2 regions of the Streptomyces sp. NPDC006384 genome follow, and region 1 is predicted to be linked to the other one. Evidence: riboswitches for the same ligand, from Rfam matches in the RefSeq annotation. Region 1 holds a riboswitch; the other holds the start of a gene.
The links. A riboswitch is a leader RNA that binds a small molecule or an ion and turns the genes downstream of it on or off. The one in region 1 is predicted to bind cobalamin.
Positions count from the first base shown of each region.

Region 2: linked by a shared signal. The riboswitch ahead of ACFYOJ_RS02810 (ribonucleoside-diphosphate reductase subunit alpha) and the one ahead of ACFYOJ_RS16685 (ABC transporter substrate-binding protein) in region 1 are both predicted to bind cobalamin.

Region 1 covers NZ_JBIAHR010000010.1:265,860-272,383, reverse strand. The annotation lists gene ACFYOJ_RS16690 (FecCD family ABC transporter permease) at 1-894, opposite strand, end outside; gene ACFYOJ_RS16685 (ABC transporter substrate-binding protein) at 891-1,958, opposite strand; cobalamin riboswitch at 2,023-2,207, opposite strand; gene ACFYOJ_RS16680 (phytase) at 2,426-3,721, shown strand; gene ACFYOJ_RS16675 (zinc-binding dehydrogenase) at 3,855-4,868, opposite strand; gene ACFYOJ_RS16670 (TetR/AcrR family transcriptional regulator) at 5,078-5,617, shown strand; gene ACFYOJ_RS16665 (hypothetical protein) at 5,723-6,175, shown strand; gene ACFYOJ_RS16660 (methyltransferase domain-containing protein) at 6,244-6,524, shown strand, end outside.
Region 2 covers NZ_JBIAHR010000002.1:161,295-167,818, forward strand. The annotation lists gene ACFYOJ_RS02790 (GntR family transcriptional regulator) at 255-1,019, shown strand; gene ACFYOJ_RS02795 (DUF3311 domain-containing protein) at 1,187-1,444, shown strand; gene mctP (monocarboxylate uptake permease MctP) at 1,441-3,051, shown strand; gene ACFYOJ_RS02805 (GNAT family N-acetyltransferase) at 3,126-3,632, shown strand; cobalamin riboswitch at 3,649-3,829, shown strand; gene ACFYOJ_RS02810 (ribonucleoside-diphosphate reductase subunit alpha) at 3,953-6,328, shown strand; gene ACFYOJ_RS02815 (ribonucleotide-diphosphate reductase subunit beta) at 6,328-6,524, shown strand, end outside.

The DNA.
Region 1 (6,524 bases):
CAGCGCGCACACCGGCAGCAGCCGGGCATGGCCGGGGCCGGTCAGGGCCCGTACCGCGTGCGGGAGCACCAGGCCGACGAAGCCGATGGCGCCCGCCGAGGCGACCAGGGCGGCGGTGAGCAGGGCGGTGGCGCACAGCAGCACCAGCCGGGTGCGGGCCACGTGGACGCCGAGGGCGGCGGCCGCTTCCTGCCCGAAGGCGAAGGCGTCCAGCGTCCTGGCGTGACCGAGGCAGACGGCCAGGACCGCGAGGAGCACGGCGGCGCCGGTCCACACGTCCGTCCAGCCGGCCCCGCCGAGCGAGCCGAGCAGCCAGAACAGCACGCCGCGGGTGGTCTCGGCGTCGGCGGCGGTCATCACGACGAACGAGGTGAGCGCGGAGAACAGCTGCATCGCGGCGACGCCCGCCAGCACCACCCGGTCGGGGGTGCCGCCGAGGCTGTGGCTGAGCAGCAGCACCAGCGCGAACGAGCACACGGCCCCCGCGAAGGCGCCGCCCGGCACCGACACGGCGCCGCCGCCCACGCCGAGCACCACGACCAGGACGGCGCCGGTGGAGGCGCCCGAGGAGACGCCGAGCACGAAGGGGTCGGCGAGCGGGTTGCGCAGCAGGGACTGGAGCACGGCGCCGCACACGGCGAGTCCCGCGCCGCACACCGCCGCGAGGAGGGTGCGGGGCAGCCGCAGGTTCCAGACGATGCCGTCGCGGATCGGCGTGACGTCCGCGGCGCCGGCGCGTCCGCCGAGGTGGGCGGCGACCACGGACCACACCTCGCGGACGCCGATGTCGGCGGGGCCGACGGTGACGGCGGCGGCGACGGAGGCGCACAGGGCGAGGACCCCGGCCGCGGTCCACACCAGGTGGCCGCGTCCGGCGCGTATGCCGGGGGTCACTTCGCGGGTCCGGACGCGCGCAGTGCCGCCGCGACCCGCTCGATGCCCTCGACGGTGCGGATGGTGGGGTTCATGGCCTGGCCGCTCAGGAGCACGTAGCGCTTCTCCCGTACCGCGGTCATGTTCCTGGTGACCGGGTCGGACTCCAGGAACTCGATCTTCTTCGCGGCGGTCTCCGCGGTCTGCTGCCTGCGGGTGAGGTCGCCGACGACCAGGACGTCGGGGTCGCGGTCGGCGACGGTCTCCCAGCCGACCTGCGGCCACTCCTCGTGGGTGTCGTCCATGGCGTTGCGCGCGCCGACGGCGCGGGTGATGACGCCGGGGGCGCCGCAGCAGCCCGCCATGTAGGGCGAGGCGGAGTTGGCGAACCAGTACATGAGGGTGACGCCGGAGGCGTCGACGCCGGCGGTGGCCCTCGCCACCCGGGACTCGAGGTCCGCGACGAGTTTCTCGCCGCGTTCCTCGACGCCGAACACCCGGGCGAGGTCGCGGACTTCGCCGTAGACGGTGTCCATGGTGAGCGGTTCGGCGCGGACGCCGTCGCCGTCGCCGCTGTTGTCCTTGCCCGCGCAGTCGGACGGGGACAGGTAGGCCGGTACGCCGAGTTCGGCGAACCGCTCCCGGCCGACGACGCCGCCGCGGCCGAGCGTGGAGGCGAAGGAGGCGGCGACGAAGTCGGGTTCGGCGTCCAGGACGGTCTCGAAGGACGGCATGTCGTCGGCGAGCCGGGGCACTTGGGCGTTCGCCTTCTCCAGGCCCTTCATGACGGGGTCGGTCCAGGTGGCGGTGCCCGCCATGCGGTCGGCCAGGCCGAGCGCGAGGAGGATCTCCGTGGTGCCCTGGTTGAGGGAGACCGCGCGCCGGGGCGGCGCGGTGATCCGTATCTGGTGCCCGCAGTTGTCGACGGTGCGCGGATAGCCGGCGGCCCCGGCCGGCGCGGCGGAGCCGGTGGCGGAGGGGCCGGATCCGCAGCCGGACGCCAGCAGGGCGCCGGCGAGCAGCGGGGCGGAGAACCTGAGGAGGCGGGGGGTGCGGGGGCCGCGTGCGGCGCGCGCTGCTGGCAAGGGTGATCCTCTGGCGTCGAGGGCTCATGCGCGAAGCCCGTCCGTACGGTGTGTCCCGCGTCCCGTGGGGGGGCGCGGTGCCAGCAGGTCTTCGGACTCGGGATCGACCGGACGGAACGCCTTCCCGGACGGCTCCTGCCGTCCAGTGGCCCTTGTTCCGCCCGTCCCCCTCACCGCTGCGCGTCAGTTCCGGATTCGCACCGGATTCCCTGACCCAAGGTGGGTTCGACTGGCCTCGGCAAGCTACCACAGGGCCGGTGCGCCGGCGGGGGCGGGCACCGCACGGATCCCGTACTCCCTGAGGCGCGCCTGCACGCTCCGGCCCCCTCGCACCGAAACGGGCCGTTCCCCGGCCGTACGTCTGCCTGTCACGGGACGGACTCCGCGGCGACGGAAACCACGATCACGATCACCCGGTGTCCGTTGTTGTCATGTATTCGCCTTGATCCTTTTTAAGGAGTACCGGTATGACCAGGTTCCCCCTCGGCCGGCCGGCCGCCTGCGCCTTCGCCGCGGCCGTCGTCCTCCTGCCCGCGTCGCCGGCCTCGGCCGGCGACGGCGCGCTGCCGACCGTACGGCCCAAGGCCGAGACGGCGCCCCTGTACGACGACGAGGCCGGCGGGAACGCCGACGCCGACGACCCGGCCATCTGGCGCAACCCGGCCGACCCCGACCGCAGCCTCGTCGTCGCGACGGCCAAGGAGGGCGGGCTGCGCGTCTACGACCTCGACGCCCGCCTGGTGCAGTCGGTGGCCGCCCCCGCGGCCCCGGGCGCCGACGACGCGCCCGGCCGCTTCAACAACGTCGACCTGGTGCACGGGATGCGGCTGAGCACCGGCAAGGCGGACCTCGCGGTCACCTCCGACCGGGGCAGCGACCGCCTGCGCGTGTACCGCATCGACCCGAACAGGCCGGACCGTCCCCTGACGGACGTCACCGACCCGGCCGCCGCGCCGGTCTTCTCCTCCGGCCAGGAGGAGATCAACGACCAGCGCACCGCGTACGGGCTGGCCACCTGGACCGACCAGAAGACCGGCCGCTCCTACGCGCTGGTCAGCCAGCGCGAGCGCACCAGGATCGCCCTGCTGGAGCTGGTCCCGAACGCGTCCGGCGGCGTCGGCTACCGCGAGGTGCGCACGCTGGACCTGCCCGACTCCTTCCGGCTGCCGAACGGCAAGACCTGGAAGCCCTGCGGCGAGCCCGGCGAACTGCCCCAGGTGGAGGGCATGGTCGTCGACCCGGCCGACGGCACCCTGTACGCCGGGCAGGAGGACGTCGGCATCTGGCGCATGCGCGCCGACCTCACCGACACGCCCCGGCTGATCGACAAGGTGCGCGAGTACGGCGTCCCGGCGACCTACGACGAGCCCTCCGACGAGTGCGTCGCCGGCACCGACCCCGGCTACGGCGGCGACCTGCTCACCGCCGACGTGGAGGGGCTGACGCTCCTTCAGGAGTCCGACGGCGACGGGTACCTGCTGGCGTCCAGCCAGGGTGACGACACCTTCGTCGCCTACGACCGGGAGAAGGACGAGGACAACGAGCACGAGGGCGGCTTCCGCGTCGCCGCGGCCTCGTCCCGGCTGGACGGCTCCGAGGAGTGCGACGGGGCGGCGGTGCTGAACCAGCCGCTGGGCAGCCGCTACCCCGAGGGTCTGCTCGTCGTGCAGGACGGCCACGACGCCCCGGGCGACGGCGACCGGGACGCCACCAACTTCAAGTTCGTCGACCTGGGCGACGTCAAGGACGTGCTCGAGGACTGATCCCTCCGTCCGTCGTCCGGCACGGGACGCCCCCGGTTCCTCGCGGAGCCGGGGGCGTCTCCCGTCGGACCGCTCCGGGCGTGCCCGGCGGTCCCTCGCCTCACGGGCGCCTCACGGGCATCTCACGGGCGCCTCACGGGCGCAGGATCAGCCGGATCGGGTTGCCCTCCTTCTTCTCCAGCCGTGCGACCGCCTCGGCGGCCCCGGCCAGCGGCAGCTCCCCGCTGATGGAGCCGGAGAAGTCCAGGCGTCCGCCCTGGAGGAGCCGCAGCAGCTGGGGCAGGGCCACGGGCATGTCGGAGCCGTAGTGGCCGAGGATCCGCTGCTGGAGGTAGCTGAAGCGGGTGCCCTCCGTGACGCTGAGCGGCTTGTCGGTCAGGCCCACCAGGACCAGCCGTCCCTTGCGGCCGAGGACGGAGAGCGCCTGCTCGCGCACGGCCGGCACGCCCGCGAAGTCGAAGGCGGCGGCGAGTCCCACGCCCCCGGTCACCGCGGCGACGGCCTCGCGCAGGCCCGGGTCGGCGGAGTCCAGGGCGAGGTCGGCGCCGGCGGCCAGGGCCCGCTCGCGCGCCACCGGGTTGGGGTCGACGGCGACCACCGGGCAGGCACCCACGGCGCGCAGCAGCTGCACGGCGTGCACGCCGAGCCCGCCGACGCCCCAGACGCCGACCGCCTCGGCGGGGCGCACCTGTCCGGTCTCGGTGATCGCGCCCCACGGCGTGGACACCGCGTCGGGGATGATCGCGCCCTGGTCGAAGGGGACGGCGTCGGGCAGGGGGATGAGGGCGTCCGCGGCGGACAGGGCGTACTCGGCCCAGCCGCCGTCGTAGTCGACGCCCCGGGTGTAGGTGACGCCGTCGCGGACCTCACCGGCGTACAGCACGGCCCGCTGCCCGGGTGTCCAGGCGGTGACCCCCTCGCCGACCTCGGCGATCGTGCCGGAGACCTCGTGGCCGAGGGTGACGGTGTCGCCCTGCAGGAGCCTCGGGGTGAGCGTGCCGTCGATGAGGTGGACGTCGGACAGGCACACTCCGGCGGCCTCGACCCTGACCAGGACCTCGCCCGGTCCGGGCTGCGGCCGGGGCACCTCCTCCAGCCGCAGGGTGCGGCTCGGGACGTGCAGGCGGGCGGCGAGCATCTGCGCCATGACAGGACCTCCTCGGTGCGGTGGCGATCCCCGACGGGCCTCACCGGCCCATCGCAGGTCGACTTGCGTTAACCGTACACCCAACGCAAGACGTACTGCTTTAGGCTGGCCCGATGAGTCCGACGAGCCCCACGGGGCCGACAAGTCCGACGAGTCCGGCGACGCCTCCGCAGCCCGCCGCTCCGCCCCTGCGCCGCCGGGGCGAGCGGATGCGCCGGGCCGTGCTCGCCGCCGTGATGGAGCTGCTGACCGCCCAGGGCCTGGCGGGGACGACCGTCGGGGCGGTCGCCCGGGCGGCCGGGGTGCACGAGACGTCGGTCTACCGGCGGTGGGGCACCCGGGAGAACCTGATCCTCGACGCGCTGACCACCGAGCTGGACTCGGCGCTGCCGGTCCCGGACACCGGGCGGACACGCGACGACCTCCTCGTGTTCTTCTCCGCGCTGGCCCGGCTGCTGGACAGCGCCCAGGGCCGGGCGCTGCTGCGGCTGAGCGCCGAGCACGACGGCACGCCCGACGACCGCCGGCGGTCGTACTGGAGCGACCGGCTGGAGCGTGCCGTCGTCATGGTCCGGCGGGGCGTGGAGCGCGGCGAGATCGCCGCCGGCACCGATCCCGGGCTGCTGATCGAGGCCGTGAGCGGCCCGCTGTTCGTCCGGGCGCTGCTCAGCGCGGCACCGCTGGACGAGACGCTGGTGCGGGGGCTGGTGGAGCTGGCCCTGGAGGGCGCCAGGCCCCGGCCCGCGTGAGGGGGTGCGCGCCCGGCGGGCCTCTGTTAGGCGGCGGCGGGAGGGGAACCCGGGGCCCGTCGTGACCGTCGTGCGCCACCGCGCCCCTACCGAGGGAGTTCCGGGATGCAGTCACTGACGAAGGGCCTGATCGCCGGGGCGGCCGGGACCGTCGCCCTGAACCTCACCACCTACGGCGACATGCTGCTGCGTGGCCGGGGGTCCAGCGACATGCCGGCCGAGGTCGCGGACCGGGTCGCCGACCGGGTCGGGCTGGTGCTCGGCGACGAGGAGACCAAGCCCAACCGCGAGGCGGCCGTCGGTGCCCTGCTCGGCTACGCCACGGGCCTGGGGGTCGGCGCGGTGTACGGGCTGCTGCGGCACGGGCGCGGGCCGCTGCCGGACTGGGTGGCGGGGCCGCTGCTCGGCGCCGCGGCCATGGTGGGCAGCGACGTGCCGGCCGCCGCGCTCGGCGTGACCGACCCGAAGCAGTGGGACGGGACGTCCTGGGTGTCGGACATCGTCCCGCACGTCGTGTACGGATTCACCACGGCCTCGGTGTACCAGGCCCTGCACTGACGGCGACGGCGGGAGGCGCCGCTTCCGCCCAAAGGGCCTCTTGCCGGACGCCCGTCCGCGGTGGAACGATGCCCCGGCACCGGCCCGCCCGCGTGAGGAGCGTCGTGACCGAGGAACCGCAACGGCCGCCGGCCGCCGTCGTGTTCGACGCGCTGGGCGCCGACTACGAGAAGGCGTTCGCCGGTTCGCCGGCGCACCGCCGCTCACTGGCGTGGCTGCTCGGACGGCTCGCACCGGGCAGCCGGGTGCTGGACGTGGGCAGCGGCACGGGACGGCCCACGGCCGAGACCCTCGCGGCCGCCGGTCACCAGGTGGTGGGCGTCGACGTCTCCCCCGTCATGGTGGAGCT
Region 2 (6,524 bases), on a different contig from region 1:
ATTGCGCAAGCGACACTTCGGACGGACCGGGGCCGGGTGGACCACCCTCTTCGGACGGCGCGCGGGGTCCCTCCGGACGGCGCGTACCACCGGCGCGGGCGGCGCTGTGGACTAGACCAACAGGGGCCTCGGAGGTATACAGAGGAGATCACGGAGCGTGCGGGATCCTCCCCGCGCGAACCCGTGCCACGATGTGAGCCGTGGCCGATAGGGGATGTCGGTCGCTTCGGCACCCGGAGCCGGGAAGGCAGAGCATGAGCACCGACGTCAGCAGTGCGGAGAACGAGGGTGGGGCGACCGTCCGTACCGCGCGCGTGCCCAAGTACTACCGACTGAAGAAGCACCTGCTCGACATGGTCCGGACGCAGGCTCCGGGCACCCCGGTCCCGCCCGAGCGCACGCTGGCCGCGGAGTTCGACACCTCGCGCACCACCGTGCGCCAGGCCCTGCAGGAACTGGTCGTCGAGGGCCGCCTCGAGCGCATCCAGGGCAAGGGCACCTTCGTCGCCAAGCCCAAGGTGTCGCAGGCGCTGCAACTCACCTCGTACACCGAGGACATGCGGGCCCAGGGCCTCGAACCCACCTCCCAACTGCTGGACATCGGCTACATCACCGCCGACGAACGCCTCGCCGGGCTGCTGGACATCACGGCCGGCGGACGGGTGCTGCGCATCGAGCGGCTGCGCATGGCCAACGGGGAGCCGATGGCCATCGAGACCACCCACCTCAGCGCCAAGCGCTTCCCGGCCCTGCGCCGGTCGCTGGTGAAGTACACGTCCCTCTACACCGCCCTCGCCGAGGTGTACGACGTCCGCCTCGCCGAGGCCGAGGAGACCATCGAGACCTCGCTGGCCACCCCGCGCGAGGCCGGTCTGCTCGGCACCGACGTCGGCCTGCCCATGCTGATGCTCTCCCGGCACTCGCGGGACCGGGACGGACAGCCGGTGGAGTGGGTGCGGTCGGTGTACCGGGGCGACCGCTACAAGTTCGTGGCCCGGCTCAAGCGGCCGCAGGACTAGACCGCAGGGCCAGGCCGCACGACTGGACTCCGCCCGTCCCGCGCGGTGCCCGGCACCGCGGTCCGGGGGGCGCGATACACGGACGAGGTCTTCCGCCGCGCCGACGGCGTCACCTAGATTTTCGTGCGCACTGCACCAGGTGACCAGCCAGGGGACGGAGCCCCCGTATGTCAGGAGTCCCGAAAGCGAGCAGAGGACCCACGGTGACGCCGGTGCGCGTCGTCATCGCCTGCTGCCTCGTCGCACCGTTCGTCGCCATGCTGTGGGTCGGTTCGTACGCCAGGAGCGAGCCGGCCTTCATCGGCATCCCGTTCTTCTACTGGTACCAGATGGCGTGGGTGCTGATCTCCACCCTGCTGACGGTGATCGCGTACAAGCTCTGGCAGCGTGACCAGCGCGCCCGCCGGGAAGGCGGTGCCGGATGAACGACGGCGTGAACGGCGTCGCACTCGCCGTCTTCGTCTTCTTCTTCGCGCTGGTCACGGCCATGGGCTTCCTGGCCGCCCGCTGGCGCAGGGCCGCGAACGAGCACAGCCTCGACGAATGGGGCCTGGGCGGCCGCTCCTTCGGCACCTGGGTCACCTGGTTCCTGCTCGGCGGCGACCTCTACACGGCGTACACCTTCGTGGCCGTCCCGGCGGCGATCTACGCGGCGGGCGCGGCCGGCTTCTTCGCGGTGCCGTACACGATCCTGGTCTACCCGCTGATCTTCACCTTCCTGCCCCGACTGTGGTCGGTCTCCCACAAGCACGGGTACGTGACGACCTCGGACTTCGTGCGCGGCCGGTTCGGCTCGAAGGGGCTGTCGCTGGCGGTCGCCGTCACCGGCATCCTCGCCACGATGCCGTACATCGCGCTCCAACTGGTCGGCATCCAGGCCGTGCTGGACGTGATGGGCGTCGGCGGCGGCGAGGACACCCACTGGTTCGTCAAGGACCTGCCGCTGCTGATCGCCTTCGGTGTGCTGGCCGCGTACACCTACTCGTCGGGGCTGCGCGCCCCGGCGCTGATCGCGTTCGTGAAGGACACGCTGATCTACCTCGTGATCGTGGTGGCGATCATCTACATCCCGATCGAGCTGGGCGGCTTCGACGACGTCTTCGCCGCGGCCGGCGACAAGTTCACCGAGGCGGGCAACGGCGGCCTGGTACCGGCCGGGACGAGCCAGTGGACGTACGCCACGCTGGCGCTCGGCTCGGCGCTCGCGCTGTTCATGTACCCGCACTCGATCACCGCGACGCTGTCCTCGCGCAGCCGTGAGGTGATCCGCCGCAACACCACGATCCTGCCGCTGTACTCACTGATGCTGGGCATGCTCGCGCTGCTGGGCTTCATGGCGATCGCGGCCGGGGTGAAGGTGAAGAACGGACAGTTGGCGATCCCGCAGCTGTTCGAGAACATGTTCCCCAACTGGTTCGCGGGCGTGGCCTTCGCGGCGATCGGCATCGGCGCGCTGGTCCCGGCGGCGATCATGTCGATCGCGGCCGCGAACCTCTTCACCCGCAACATCTACAAGGACTTCCTCAGGCCGGACGCCACCCCGGAGCAGGAGACCAAGGTCTCCAAGCTGGTGTCGCTGCTGGTGAAGGTGGGCGCGCTGGTCTTCGTCCTCGGCATGGACAAGACGGTCGCGATCAACTTCCAGCTGCTGGGCGGCATCTGGATCCTGCAGACCTTCCCGGCCCTGGTCGGCGGCCTGTTCACCCGCTGGTTCCACCGCTGGGCGCTGCTCGGCGGCTGGGCGGTCGGCATGGTCTACGGCACGGTCGCCGCGTACGGGGTGGCCTCGCCGACGCAGAAGCACTTCGGCGGCTCCGCGAAGGAGATCCCGGGCATCGGCGAGATCGGCTACATCGGTCTCACCGCCTTCGTGCTGAACGTGCTGATCACCGTGGTCCTGACCTTCGTCCTGAAGGGCCTCAAGGCGCCCGACGGCGTCGACGAGACGCAGCCGGGCGACTACACGGCGGACGCGGGCGACCCCGGCGTCCAGGTGAAGCTGCCCCCGGCCACGGCGGGTTCCTCGCACTGAACGCACCCGCGAGCGACGGGCCGCCGGAGAAATCCGGCGGCCCGTCGTCGTACCTGTCGGGCACACTCGGCGGCATGGACTTCGTGATCCGGCAGGCTGCCCCCGACGAGTACGGCACCCTCGGGGAGATCACCGCACGGGCCTATCTCCAGGACGGCCTCCTCGACTTCGGGGAGAGCGACGCGTACCTCGGCGAGCTGCGGAACGTGGCCAAGCGGGCGGCGGCCGCGGAGGTCCTGGCCGCCGTCGCGGACGGCCGCGTCCTCGGCGGCGTGACCTTCGTGCCGTCCGGCGGTCCCATGGCCGACATCGCCCGGCCCGGCGAGGCCGAGATACGCATGCTCGCCGTCGCCCACGAAGCCCGGGGACGCGGCGTGGGCGAGGCCCTCGTACGGTTCTGCGCCGACCGTGCCCGGGCCGTCGAGGGCTGTACCGGCCTCGTCCTGTCGACTCAGCAGGCGATGCGCACCGCCCACCGCCTGTACGAGCGGCTGGGCTTCGCCCGCACCCCCGACCGCGACTGGAACCCGCTGCCCGAGGTCGACGACATCGTGCTGCTCACCTACCGGCTGCCCCTGTGACACCGACGCGGCACAACATCTGGGGGTGGTCGCGGGCCGCGGCACAAGATGTATGCTCATGCTCGCTGTCGCCGCAGGGGAATCCGGTGCGAATCCGGAACTGTCCCGCAACGGTGTACTTGTGTGTTTCCGTACGTCCCCACACGTGCGCGCACGCATGTCCAGTCCGATGACCTGCCGGCAGTGCACCCGGCCGCCTTGGCCCGGGTGCCATGACGTCCGGGCCTCGTGGAATGGGCCGGTGGACGCGACGCCGCGTGCGCTCGTGAGCTGCCCCCTGCCCTCCGCAAGGCCCCGTGCCGAGCGAGGGAGTGCTCCACGTGACCATCGCGCCAGCCGATCCGGCCTCAGCGACCCCGGTGACGGTGACCGGGGAATCCGACGGACCCGGTGCCGCCCTGCTGCGGACCCTGACCGGCCTCACCGCCGACCTCCCCGACGCCGACCCCGGCCGGGTCGCCGCCGCCGCACTGCGCGGCCGCTCCGCGCGTGCCGACGAGGCGGAACTGCGGGAGCTCGCCACGGAGGCCGCCGCCGGCCTGATCTCCGAGGACCCGGCCTACTCCCGCCTCGCCGCCCGCCTGCTGACCCTCGCCATCCGCGCCGAGGCCGCCTCCCAGGGCGTCACCACCTTCACCGAGTCCGTCGCCGCCGGCCACCGCGAGGGCCTGATCGCCGACCGCACCGCCGCGTTCGTACGGCTGCACGCGGCCCGCCTGGACGCGCTGACCGATCCGGCCGCCGACGACCGCTTCGGCTACTTCGGCCTGCGCACGCTGTACAGCCGCTACCTGCTCCGGCACCCGGTCACCCGCAAGGCCGTCGAGACGCCCCAGCACTTCCTGCTGCGCGTCGCCTGCGGGCTCGCCGAGGACGACACCGACCGGGCGGTGGACGAGGTCGCCGCGCTGTACGGCCTGATGAGCCGCCTGGACTACCTGCCCTCCTCCCCCACCCTCTTCAACTCCGGCACCCGGCACGCCCAGATGTCGTCCTGCTACCTCCTGGACTCCCCCAAGGACGAGCTGGACTCCCTCTACGACCGCCTCCACCAGGTCGCCCGCCTCTCCAAGCACGCCGGCGGCATCGGCATCGCCTACTCCCGCGTCCGCGCCCGGGGTTCGCTGATCCGCGGCACCAACGGGCACTCCAACGGCATCGTCCCGTTCCTGAAGACGCTGGACGCCTCGGTCGCCGCCGTCAACCAGGGCGGCCGGCGCAAGGGCGCGGCGGCGGTCTACCTGGAGACCTGGCACGCCGACATCGAGGAGTTCCTGGAGCTGCGGGACAACACCGGCGAGGACGCCCGCCGCACCCACAACCTGAACCTCGCGCACTGGATCCCGGACGAGTTCATGCGCCGGGTGGACGCCGACGGGACCTGGTCGCTGTTCTCGCCCTCGGACGTACCGGAACTGGTCGACCTGTGGGGCGAGGAGTTCGACGCGGCCTACCGGGCGGCCGAGGCGAAGGGCCTGGCCCGCAGGACCCTGCCCGCCCGCGAGCTGTACGGCCGCATGATGCGCACCCTCGCACAGACCGGCAACGGCTGGATGACCTTCAAGGACACCGCCAACCGCACCGCCAACCAGACCGCCGAGCCCGGCCACGTCGTCCACTCCTCCAACCTCTGCACGGAGATCCTGGAGGTCACCGACGACGGGGAGACGGCGGTCTGCAACCTGGGCTCGGTCAACCTCGGCGCGTTCGTGGACCACGCGAGCGGCGACATGGACTGGGAGCGGCTGGACGCCACCGTCCGCACCGCCGTCACCTTCCTGGACCGGGTCGTCGACATCAACTTCTACCCGACCGAGCAGGCGGGCCGCTCCAACGCCCGCTGGCGCCCGGTCGGCCTCGGCGCGATGGGCCTGCAGGACGTCTTCTTCCAGCTCCGCCTGCCCTTCGACTCCCCCGAGGCCAAGGCCCTCTCCACCCGCATCGCCGAGCGGATCATGCTCGCCGCGTACGAGACCTCCGCCGGCCTCGCCGAACGCAAGGGCCCGCTGCCGGCCTGGGAGAAGACCCGTACCGCCCGGGGCGTGCTGCACCCCGACCACTACGGCGTCGAGCACACCTGGCCGGAGCGCTGGGCGGCCCTGCGCGAGCGCGTCGCCGCGACCGGCCTGCGCAACTCCCTGCTCCTCGCCATCGCCCCGACCGCCACGATCGCCTCCATCGCGGGCGTCTACGAGTGCATCGAGCCGCAGGTGTCCAACCTGTTCAAGCGCGAGACGCTGTCCGGCGAGTTCCTCCAGGTCAACTCGTACCTGGTGGACGACCTCAAGCGGCTCGGCGTGTGGGACGCCCGCACCCGCGAGGCGCTGCGCGAGGCCAACGGCTCGGTGCAGGGCCTCGCGTGGATCCCCGAGGACGTGCGCGCGCTGTACCGCACCGCCTGGGAGATCCCGCAGCGCGCCCTGATCGACATGGCCGCCGCCCGCACCCCGTACCTCGACCAGGCCCAGTCGCTGAACCTGTTCCTGGAGACGCCGACCATCGGGAAGCTCTCCTCGATGTACGCGTACGCCTGGAAGCGGGGCCTGAAGACCACCTACTACCTGCGCTCCCGCCCGGCGACCCGCATCGCCCGCGCCGCCGGCCGGGCCGCCACCGTCCCCGTGCAGGCCGCCCCGGACCCCGAAACGGTCGCCTGCTCCCTGGAGAACCCCGAGTCCTGCGAGGCCTGTCAGTGATGAACGACACCACCAAGAACCTGCTCGACCCCGGCTTCGAGCTGACCCTGCGCCCCATGCGCTACCCGGACTTCTACGAGCGCTACCGGGACGCCATCAAGAACACCTGGCACGTCGAGGAGGTCGACCTCCACTCGGACGTCTCCGACCTCGCGAAGCTCAGCCCCGAGGAACAGCACCTGATCGGGCGGCTGGT